DNA from 2 places in the Photorhabdus viridis genome. Region 1 is predicted to be linked to the other one. Evidence: predicted binding sites of a transcription regulator. Region 1 holds the regulator's gene; the other holds the start of a gene.
What was found. The regulator PhoB, encoded in region 1, activates phosphate uptake and scavenging genes when phosphate is short. The targets are predictions, from matches to a motif close to CTGTCATAAAACTGNCNNAT.

Region 2: the regulator PhoB is predicted to act here: its motif matches at 2,719-2,738, upstream of pstS (phosphate ABC transporter substrate-binding protein PstS).

The regions. Positions count from the first base shown of each region.
Region 1 is NZ_JBEJZY010000041.1:13,231-18,950, forward strand. Features, by position in the region: gene ggt (gamma-glutamyltransferase) at 1-208, shown strand, start outside; gene brnQ (branched-chain amino acid transport system II carrier protein) at 342-1,670, opposite strand; gene phoR (phosphate regulon sensor histidine kinase PhoR) at 2,020-3,357, opposite strand; gene phoB (phosphate regulon transcriptional regulator PhoB) at 3,381-4,070, opposite strand; gene sbcD (exonuclease subunit SbcD) at 4,333-5,568, shown strand; gene ABR397_RS16950 (AAA family ATPase) at 5,565-5,720, shown strand, end outside.
Region 2 is NZ_JBEJZY010000022.1:32,888-38,607, forward strand. Features, by position in the region: gene ompR (osmolarity response regulator transcription factor OmpR) at 596-1,315, shown strand; gene envZ (two-component system sensor histidine kinase EnvZ) at 1,312-2,631, shown strand; gene pstS (phosphate ABC transporter substrate-binding protein PstS) at 2,846-3,886, shown strand; gene pstC (phosphate ABC transporter permease PstC) at 3,986-4,942, shown strand; gene pstA (phosphate ABC transporter permease PstA) at 4,944-5,720, shown strand, end outside.

The DNA of each region.
Region 1 (5,720 bases):
TTTGCTGGAAAAAATGGGATATAAGATGGTGGAACAAACACCGTGGGGCGCAGCTGAGTTGATTATGGTCGGTTTACCAAAAGCCGCTAACATTTCAAATACAGGTTCTTCAGGTAATGATGCTGCTGTATCTGGTCAAGTTCGTGAAAACTATTTCTATGGCGCCAATGATGTTCGGCGCCCAGCAGGTGCCGCTATTGGTTACTAACAATAGGTAATTCAGCAAACCATGTAAAAGAATACCAAGATAGCGGGATGGAACACCTTTCTCAGGCACGCCATCCCGCGCTTTCTCTAACTATCTGACGATGACAAACGGTTAAATAAACGGACCATTATCACTAATGACTTTGACTTTCTTGTGAACCAGAACGACCCCAAATACGGTCATAAATACCAAACACAACCAGAACCAACAGGGATGGCGCTAACCAAGCTAACCCTTGATCAGCCAATGGTAAACGAGTTGCCCAATTTGGTAATAAATACACCAGGTTTTCTGATGACTTGATAGCATCTAAAATACCAAACAGCAGACTGATTAGCATAACCGAAGCCAAAATACGGCTAAAATTATTCCACCAGCGCAGAGTAAAACTCAGAACAATCAAAACGATACAAGGTGGATAAATCGCAGTCAGTACTGGAATAGAAATATTGATCAAATGACTCAAACCAAGGTTAGAAGTCAGCATGGAGAACAAACCAAGGATCAGAACCAATGAACGATAAGACAGAGGCAGATAACGGCTGAAAAACTCAGCACACGCACAAGTCAATCCCACCGCAGTCACCATACAGGCGACAAAAATCAACACGGCGAGGAAAAGAGCGCCAACACCACCAAAAGTATGCTGAACATAGGCATGCAAAATTACAGCGCCATTTTCCGCATGAGGAATTAATGACCCGCTGCCAGAACCCAGTTTGAACAGAGACAGATAAACCAGCACCAGACCAAACCCGGCAATCACCCCTGCCCACGTCGCATAACGGGTCAACAATGAAGCTGAAGCAACACCTCTTGAACGCGCCGCGTTAACGATAACAATACCGAATACCATAGCGCCTAAGGTATCCATCGTCAGATAACCATTAACGAAACCACTAGAGAATGGGATTTGTTGATAAGCCTCAATTGCAGGAATTGCTCCCCCCGCAGGCCAAAGTAGAGCGGCAACGCCAAGTATACCTAACGCCAGCATTTTAATGGGCGCCAGCACATGCCCGACAGTATCAAGTAAACGACCAGGGTAAAGCGAAACAGCAATCACCAAAGCAAAATAAATCAGGCTGTAAATAAAGAGCGATAATTCACCCGAACCGGCAAGGGGAGCAATACCCACTTCAAAAGAAACCGTCGCAGTACGTGGAATTGCGAATAGAGGACCAACAGCCAGATAACAAACTGTCGCCAGCAGCAACCCCGCAGCCTTACCAATGGGTGAACTCAGCTCTTCAATACCACCGCCTACTTTTGCCAACGCGATGATTGTAATTACCGGTAAACCAACCGCGGTGACCAGAAAGCCTAATGCAGCTACCCAAACATATTCACCCGATTGTAATCCCACCATAGGAGGAAAAATAATATTTCCCGCTCCTACAAACAGGGCAAAGGTCATAAACCCTAACGCCCAAATATCCTTAGATGATAAACGATTTGTCATAATAATTGTTAATTTTTTGTTACCATTTTAATGGCTTGAATAATATAAATACCGCCAATAGTTAAGCCCGCATTGGCAATATTGAACCCTAATTTAACGATTTATTATCAAAATAATATTCACCTGTACCTGTTTAATACAGAACCATAGTGGTTATTATAGATAGAATCGCCAGCAACTGCCCACAAGTAAAACTTTTATAGTGTCAGAAGGCAATAGATAAACCAGAATGCAGAGTCATATACTGCACTCTTTTTCAAAACCAGTGATTGCTGTTAGCTATCATTGAATACACACTATATGATTTGTGTTTTTTTTAACCTTCAAAGCTAATAATTAATTTCACAAGTTAATTATTGCTTTTAATTAAATCATTATTATCTCTTTTACTGGTTAATTTAGCCGGTACAATCAATCCTGACAATAAAGTAAAACTGAAAGTTGTTCCTTGACCTATTTCACTGGAGATTTCAAGGTGGGAATGGTGGTGATGTAAAGCATGCTTAACAATAGCAAGACCGAGACCGCTTCCACCCGTTTGCCTGGAACGGGCTTTATCTACCCGATAAAAACGTTCAGTCAAACGGGGTAAATGTTCTGCACTGATACCTGGTCCATTATCTTTCACAATAAACTCGGCGCCGTGGGAGTTCTTTTTCCAACTGATATCAATCTGAGTGCCTTTCGGGGTATGATTAACCGCGTTATAAACCAGATTCGACATTGCACTACGAATCTGCTCTTCATTGCCGAAAACTTTTAGTTTTTCACTAATATCAAAATTAATTTTATAGCATTCATTACCAAGCGCGGCGGCTTCCTGACGCAATACCTTAAGCATCAAAGGCACATCAACTACTTCATTCATATCAATCTGAGGAGCCGCTTCGATTTTAGAAAGCAGCAATAATTGCTTCACCAGACTATCCATCCTCCGAGTTTGTTCCTGCATTGTATTCAGCGCCTTATTACTCAGCGAGCCAGACACCTCCTGATCCTGCATGACTTCCAGATAACCCTGCAATACAGTTAAAGGGGTACGCATTTCATGGCTGACATTGGCAAAAAAGTCACGGCGGGCATTTTCCAGGGCCCGTTTCTGCGTCACATCCCTGGCAACCATTAATAGTTGCTCTCCAGAGTAAGGCATAACCCGAAACTCAACAGTGAAACCATTATTTAATTCTATTGATAACGGACGTACAAAATCCCTGGAAAGCATATACCGATTAAAATCAGGATAACGAAGTAAATTAAAAATAGGCTGCCCATTGTCCTCAGGCCAACGAAAACCCAGTAAATGCTGGGCCAAACGGTTACACCAGAAAATATTACCCTCAGTTGTCATCATAACAATAGCATCCGGCAATAACTCAGCGCCGCTACGAAACCGTTTGATCAACAGCGCCAGTTCACGGCGCCGTTTCCGGTTCCGTTGCTGCATTTGGTGAATACCATAAAAAATCGGCTCCCATCCCCCCCTTCCCGACGGCGGCAACATCCTACGATCTAACCATAACCAATCCGAAAGTTTCAGCAAATTATAGCCATGCCATATCAGCGCCAAAAATACCGAAGCAAACAAGCACCAGGACAAATGACCAATAAATATCGACAAAACTAATGCAGGCAAACAAAAAAGAAACAGTTCTGAAACCAGTTTTTTCCAGGATAAACGTTCTAACACATCATGTTCTCCGGCGCGCAAACTCAGTAACGGGTAGAAAAACGATAACCAGTACCGCGAACGGTCTGCACCATTTTATCATGACCACCAATCTCTAATACTTTACGTAAACGGAGAATATGCACATCAACAGTTCTGTCTTCAACATAAACATTTGCTCCCCAAACATAATTGAGCAACTGTTCACGGCTGTAGACCCGCTCAGGATGAGTCATAAAGAAATGAAGTAATTTAAACTCGGTCGGCCCCATATCCAGAGCCAGGTCCTGACTGGTCACACGATGGGAAGTAACATCCAAAACCAAGCCATTCATTTCAATGATATCTTCCATCACCATAGGTGAAATACGCCGCAATACCGCTTTGACTCTGGCAACCAGCTCTTTAGGAGAGAAAGGCTTGGTTATATAGTCATCTGCCCCAACTTCGAGGCCGCGAACCCGATCTTCCTCTTCACCACGTGCGGTCAGCATCATCACCGGAATATCACGGACATTATTATCCCGTTTCATTTGCTTGATCATCTGCAAACCAGAACCACCAGGGATCATCCAATCCAATAACACCAAATCAGGATAGGGTTCAGATAAACATGCCAGCGCAGAATCATAATCCTCCGCCTCTACCGGTTGATAGCCATTTTTTTCCAGCACAAAACAGACCATCTCACGAATCGGAGCTTCATCTTCAACGACCAGAATACGTCTTGTCATGGGTTAATCCTGTTAAATATTGAGATAAACGCGACTGAGTTTTAAAAGGCATTATGCGTCAGTTTTATGACAGATTTATGAAATCCTGCCTCGGTTATCCTCCACCTGCAATCTGTTTCGCAATAATTAATTCAAACAACTATCATATTTCATCATGAATGCGAAGCGGCTCGGAGATATATTCACGAAGCCAGATTTAAAGGCGACATTCAGAATATAGCCATTATAATCATCATTCACTTTAATCCATTGCGGCGGCACTATGCGTATTATTCACACTTCGGACTGGCATCTTGGTCAATATTTTTTTACAAAAAGCCGGGCTGTTGAACATCAACATTTTCTGCGTTGGCTGATTAAACAGGTTGAAAATTACCGGGTTGATGCATTAATTGTTGCCGGAGATGTGTTTGATACCGGCTCGCCGCCCAGTTACGCCCGTGAGCTATATAATCGCTTTGTTGTTGAACTGCAACCTACTGGCTGTCAGTTAATTATCCTTGGTGGTAATCATGACTCCGTGGCAACGTTGAATGAATCAAAAGAACTGCTTTCCTGCCTGAATACCACCGTCATTGCGAATGCTGACGAAGATCCACAAAAACAGATAAAAACACTTAACACCAGGGAAGGTCAAGCTGGCGCCATTCTCTGCTCAATCCCTTTTCTGCGGCCAAGAGATATTATGACCAGCCAGTCAGGTCAGTCAGGAGAACAAAAACAACTGGCGTTACAGGAAGCAATTGCAGAACACTATGATCAACTCTATCAGCAAGCACGTAAATTACGTGATGAACTGGATTTACCCTTACCTATTATTGCCACCGGGCATCTAACCACCGTTGGCGCCTCAGCCACAGATTCAGTCCGGGATATTTATATTGGTACACTTGATGCCTTCCCGGCGCAAGCTTTCCCACCGGCGGACTATATTGCACTTGGGCATATTCACCGGCCACAAATCGTGGCTAAATCTGAACATATTCGCTACAGCGGTTCCCCCATACCGCTCAGTTTTGATGAAGTCGGGCAGGAAAAAAGCGTCTGTTTGGTGGAATTCACCCAAGACAAACTGGCATCCATTACACTTTTACCTATTCCTCAATATCAGCCCATGCAACTTATCAGGGGTGATCTGCAACAAATTGAGCAACAGTTACAGACTTTTAATGACTATAAAGGCGAGCAACCCGTCTGGTTAGATATTGAAGTTGCCACACAAGATTATCTCCACGATATCCAGAAAAGAGTTCAATTGATGGTTACAAAACTTCCTGTTGAAGTCATTCTGCTACGGCGTAGTAAAACACAGCGACAAAATATGCTGGCGCAAGAAAACAGAGAAACCCTGACAGAACTCAGCGTTAACGAAGTTTTTACCCGGCGGCTTGAACAGTCAGAACTTGAAGATGAAGAACACAAAAAACGTCTGACCACCCTTTTCGAACAAACACTGAATAATATCTATCAGGATAAAAACAAGGAGGAACAGGCATGAAAATTCTGAGTCTGCGGCTGAAAAACATTAATTCATTACAAGGCGAATGGAAGATTGATTTCACAACAGAGCCGTTTGCCAGCAGTGGCCTGTTCGCAATAACCGGCCCTACCGGTGCAGGTAAAACCACATTATTGGATGCCATCTGCCTT
Region 2 (5,720 bases), on a different contig from region 1:
GGCTACATTTTAGTGGTCAAGGCATCGTCGTTCCTTCAGGCTACTGCCAGCGAAAAAGTGAGTAGCTATTCAGTTGTCTGGGTAAATTTATTTGTATCAGCGTTGAAGAATTGTATTGGTTGCATGACAGAAAATGTGACGCGCTTCCTACTTTACTGATAATGAAAAACAGGCCAGAGGGTTCAATTGGAGAAAAAGCGAACTAAATTGTTTATTATAGGAAGAAAAAGTTTACGCTAGTGCGTGGATCAGATAGGAAGGTGATATGAAACGGAAAGCATTATTCGTTTAGCCTGCCTGATGAATTTGATTCAGTTAGCTGGTGGATTTAGGTTAATTCTCCGGTAGCCGGAATACTGATGAGCAAACCAACAGGTGACGAAATTATCGTAAAAAAATCAATGCTTAACAGTCAGTTGTAGGATTTTGGCAGTCAGTGGTTTACCACTGAATTAATCATTCAGATTAATAACGTACGAAAATAAGTCCTATAGAAATTATCTTAAAATATATATATCTGGATTCTATCTTTGGTTTAATCTTCTTCATAATGATAAATTTAGCAAAGCATGTAGTATTTATTTGGAGTTCAATAATGCAAGAAGGTAACAAAATCCTTGTGGTGGATGATGACATGCGCTTACGAACGTTATTAGAGCGTTATCTGACAGAACAAGGTTTTCAGGTACGTAGTGCTGCTAATGCGGAGCAGATGGACCGCTTATTGACACGGGAATCTGTTAGCTTAATTGTATTGGATCTCATGTTACCTGGGGAAGATGGGCTTTCTGTTTGCCAAAGACTGAGAAAACAAAATAATCCGGTGCCAATTATTATGGTGACGGCAAGAGGGGAAGAAGTAGACCGTATTGTCGGGTTGGAGATCGGCGCTGATGATTATATTCCTAAACCATTTAATCCTCGTGAGTTATTGGCGCGTATCCGGGCAGTATTACGCCGTCAGGCGAATAAGTTACTAGGCATACCCGCTGAGGATGACGCAATTATTAATTTTGGTAAGTTCAGTCTTAATCTAAGCACCCGGGAAATGTTTCAGGGAGATGAACATATGGTACTGACCAGTGGCGAGTTTGCCATATTGAAAGTGCTGGTTTCTTATCCTGGTGTACCGCTGTCCCGTAATAAGCTGATGGGATTAGCCCTCGGCCGGGAATACAGCACTATGAAGCGATCTATTGATGTTTTGGTTTCACGTCTGCGCCGTGTGATTGAAGAAGATCCTGCACACCCGCGCTATATCCAGACCATTTGGGGACTGGGTTATGTCTTTGTGCCTGATGGAAGCCGTGTATGAAGAGATTGCGATTCTCCTCTCGCAGCACTTTTACCCGTACTTTATTTCTGGTCATGGCTATGCTGTTTATCAGTCTGGTAACCAGTTACCTGATCGTTGTGAATTTCGTTATCATGCCAAGCTTGCAGCAGTTCAATAAAGTGCTAGCGTATGAAGTTAGTACTTTAATGGCTGAAAGATTAAAGCTGGAGGACGGAATCTCACCGGTAGTACACCGGGAGATTTATCAGGAGCTGGGTATTACGCTGTATTCTGAGTCTGATGCGGAGATACAAGGTTTACGCTGGGCCAAACATTATGATTTCCTGAGTGAGAAGATGAGTCAATACCTCGGTGGCAAAGCTGATCTGCGTCTGGAAATAAACAAAGAGAGCCCTATACTTTGGCTTAATTCTTATTTGGCTCCCGATATTTGGGTCAGGGTTCCTTTGACTGAGATCGAGCAAAATCAATTCTCACCCATTTTCCGTTATATATTGGCAATTTTATTACTGACGTTTGGTTGTATCTGGCTTTATATCCGTTTTCAGAACCGGCCTTTGCTGGAAATGGAGTATGCTGCCAGACAGACGGGTAAAGGTATTATGATGCCTACGGTGCGGGAAGCGGGTTCGCTGGAAGTTCGCGCTTCTATTCGTGCATTTAACCAAATGTCCGCAGGAATAAAGTTATTGGAAAGTGACCGGACGATATTAATTGCCGGGGTAAGCCATGATTTGCGTACTCCACTGACACGTATCCGGTTGGCAACAGAAATGATGAGCAAGGAAGATGCTTATTTATCTGAATCTATCAATAAAGATATTGAAGAATGTAATGCCATTATTGCGCAATTTATTGATTATCTCCGTACCGGGCAAGAAATGCCAATGGAATTCTGTGAACTGAATTCTATTCTCAAAGAGGTTATTTCCGCGGAGAATGGCTATGAGCAAGATATTGAAAATAATCTGTCTCTTCCCCCAATAACCGTTAACGCGAATCCGATTTCTATTAAACGGGCATTGGCTAATATGCTGGTTAATGCCAATCGTTATGGTAATGGTTGGATTAGAGTCAGTAGTGGTCAGACTCATGAATTTGCCTGGTTTCAGGTGGAGGATGATGGAGCAGGAATTAAGCAGGAAGATTTGCCACGGTTATTTCAGCCATTTGTCCGAGGTGAAAGAGCGCGCAGCAACAGTGGAACAGGGTTAGGTCTGGCTATTGTTCAGCGGATTATTGATGCTCATGACGGGAAAATTGAAATTGGTACCAGCCCCAGAGGGGGATTATCTATCCGTGCCTGTATTCCTGTTGTGGAAGATAATTTTTGATAGCCTGAGAGGATAACTTCCGGCTTCAATTTCATGGCCTGTGGAGATGACAGTTTTATGTCAGCATCAAGCTGAGTTTGCATTGCGCTGTCATAAAACTGTCATAATTAAGACATTTTGCTGTAACTAAACTGACCTATTTTCCCTTCTGAACCTTTTTTAATCTGACGAACACATTTCTTTATTGATTCTCAATGTCCCATTAGGAGGGATTATGAAACTGATGCGTACCACTGTAGTCGGCATAATGGCAGCGACGTTTTCTTTGATAACCCTGCCTGTATTCGCGGCTTCCAGCTTGACGGGGGCAGGTGCGACATTTCCCGCCCCAGTGTATGCCAAGTGGGCAGATTCTTATCAAAAAGAGACCGGTAATAAAGTCAATTATCAAGGCATCGGTTCTTCCGGCGGCGTAAAACAAATTCTGGCAAATACCGTTGATTTCGGTGCTTCCGATGCACCCTTATCCGATGAAAAATTAGCGGCTGATGGTTTGTTTCAATTCCCGACGGTCATCGGCGGGGTCGTACTGGCGGTTAATATCCCTGGTATTAAATCTGGTGAATTAACACTGGATGGTAAAACGTTGGGTGATATTTATTTAGGTAAAGTGAAAAAGTGGAATGATCCGGCGATTACTAAATTGAATCCGGGGGTAAAACTACCGGAGCAGGATATTGCGGTGGTACGTCGTGCAGATGGCTCCGGCACCTCTTTTGTGTTTACCCGTTATCTCTCTAAAGTGAATAGCGAATGGAAAGAAAAAGTTGGTTCAGGTTCCACGGTAAGCTGGCCTGCTGGTTTAGGTGGTAAAGGCAATGATGGCATTGCTGCATTCGTTCAGCGCCTGACGGGTTCCATTGGTTATGTTGAATATGCCTATGCTAAACAGAATCATTTGGCTTATACCAAATTGGTCTCTGCTGATGGCAATGTTGTCAGCCCGACAGAAGAGAGTTTCAGCGCCGCAGCGAAGAAAGCGGAATGGCACAAAACGTTTGCTCAGGATTTGACACACCAGCAAGGTGAAAACGCGTGGCCGATCACTTCCACTACATTTATTCTGGTTCACAAACAGCAAAAAGACGCCGCCAAGGGGGCAGAAATACTGAAATTCTTTGACTGGGCTTACGAGAAAGGCAGTAAACAAACGAATGATCTGGATTATGCAACCCTGCCAAAAGAAGTGGTTGAGCAAGTTCGCGCGGCTTGGAAAACCCATGTGAAGGATAGCAGCGGTAAAATTCTGTATTAAATCGTGTTGATGGCAACGGTTTAAAGTATCGATTAAATTTGTAGTTTTGATTTCTCCCCCGTTTTAAAGGGGGAGTTAACCCTGATGAGAATAAGCTCTATGGCCGAACAGAAAACGGCAATAAAAGCACCCAGTAAAAACGGCGATATTATTTTCAGTGCACTGGTTCGGCTAGCTGCGCTGATGACTTTGTTTTTGCTGGGAGGCATCATTATCTCGTTGATTATTGCCTCCTGGCCTAGTATCCAGCAGTTCGGCATCTCTTTCCTCTGGCATAAAGAGTGGGATGCCCCGGCAGAACAATTTGGTGCATTGGTGCCTATTTACGGTACGTTGGTCACTTCGTTGATTGCTTTGATCATTGCGGTGCCTGTCAGTTTCGGGATTGCACTGTTCCTGACGGAACTAGCGCCTAATTGGCTGAAACGCCCGCTTGGTGTAGCAGTTGAGTTGCTGGCTGCAATTCCCAGTATTGTCTATGGCATGTGGGGGTTGTTTGTGTTTGCGCCTCTGTTTGCCGCCTATTTCCAGCAGCCGGTCGGTAATGTCCTTTCCGGTATGCCAATTGTGGGCGAACTGTTCTCCGGTCCTGCCTTTGGTATCGGCATTCTGGCGGCGGGCGTCATTCTCGCTATCATGATTATCCCTTATATCGCCTCGGTTATGCGTGATGTGTTCGAACAAACGCCGGTTATGATGAAAGAATCTGCTTATGGTATCGGTTGTACTACCTGGGAAGTTATCTGGCACATTGTGTTGCCTTACACCCGCAATGGCGTGATTGGTGGTGTCATGCTGGGCCTTGGCCGTGCGCTGGGGGAGACAATGGCAGTGACTTTTATCATTGGTAATACTTACCAGCTCGACAGTTTTTCACTGTTTATGCCGGGCAACAGTATTACTTCTGCGCTGGCGAACGAATTCGCTGAAGCTGAATCTGGCTTACATACCTCAGCATTGATGGAGCTTGGTCTGGTTCTGTTTATGATCACCTTTATTGTGCTGGCGTTGTCAAAATTAATGATCATGCGTCTGGCGAAGAATGAGGGGCGTTGATATGGCAACAATGGATGGACAAAAGCCTGTTGATGAAAATGCACGCAGTCGTAAGCAGGCATGGCGCCGTCAGAAAAACCGGCTCGCTCTGCTGTTATCAATGGCAACCATGTTGTTTGGTTTGTTCTGGCTGGTGTGGATTCTGTTCTCCACAGTCACCAAAGGCCTCGATGGTATGTCACTGGCGTTGTTCACGGAAATGACGCCGCCACCGAATACCGAAGGTGGTGGCTTGGCAAATGCCATTGTTGGCAGTGGATTGTTGATTTTATGGGCGACGATTATCGGTACTCCGTTGGGGATCATGGCGGGTATCTATCTGGCCGAGTATGGCCGCCGTTCATGGCTGGCAGAGGTGATCCGCTTTATCAACGATATCTTGCTGTCAGCGCCTTCTATTGTCGTCGGCTTGTTTGTTTACACTGTCGTTGTAACGAAAATGCAGCACTTTTCCGGTTGGGCAGGGGTGATTGCCTTAGCGTTGTTGCAAGTGCCGATTGTCATCAGAACCACTGAAAACATGTTGAAACTGGTTCCTGATAGCTTACGTGAAGCCGCCTATGCCTTGGGAACGCCTAAATGGAAGATGATTTCGGCCATCACGCTGAAAGCTTCGGTATCCGGCATTATCACCGGTGTGTTGCTGGCAATTGCCCGAATTGCTGGGGAAACAGCGCCGTTGCTGTTCACCTCTCTTTCAAATCAGTTCTGGAGTACTGATTTGAGCCAGCCAATTGCCAACTTGCCGGTCACTATTTTTAAATTTGCGATGAGTCCA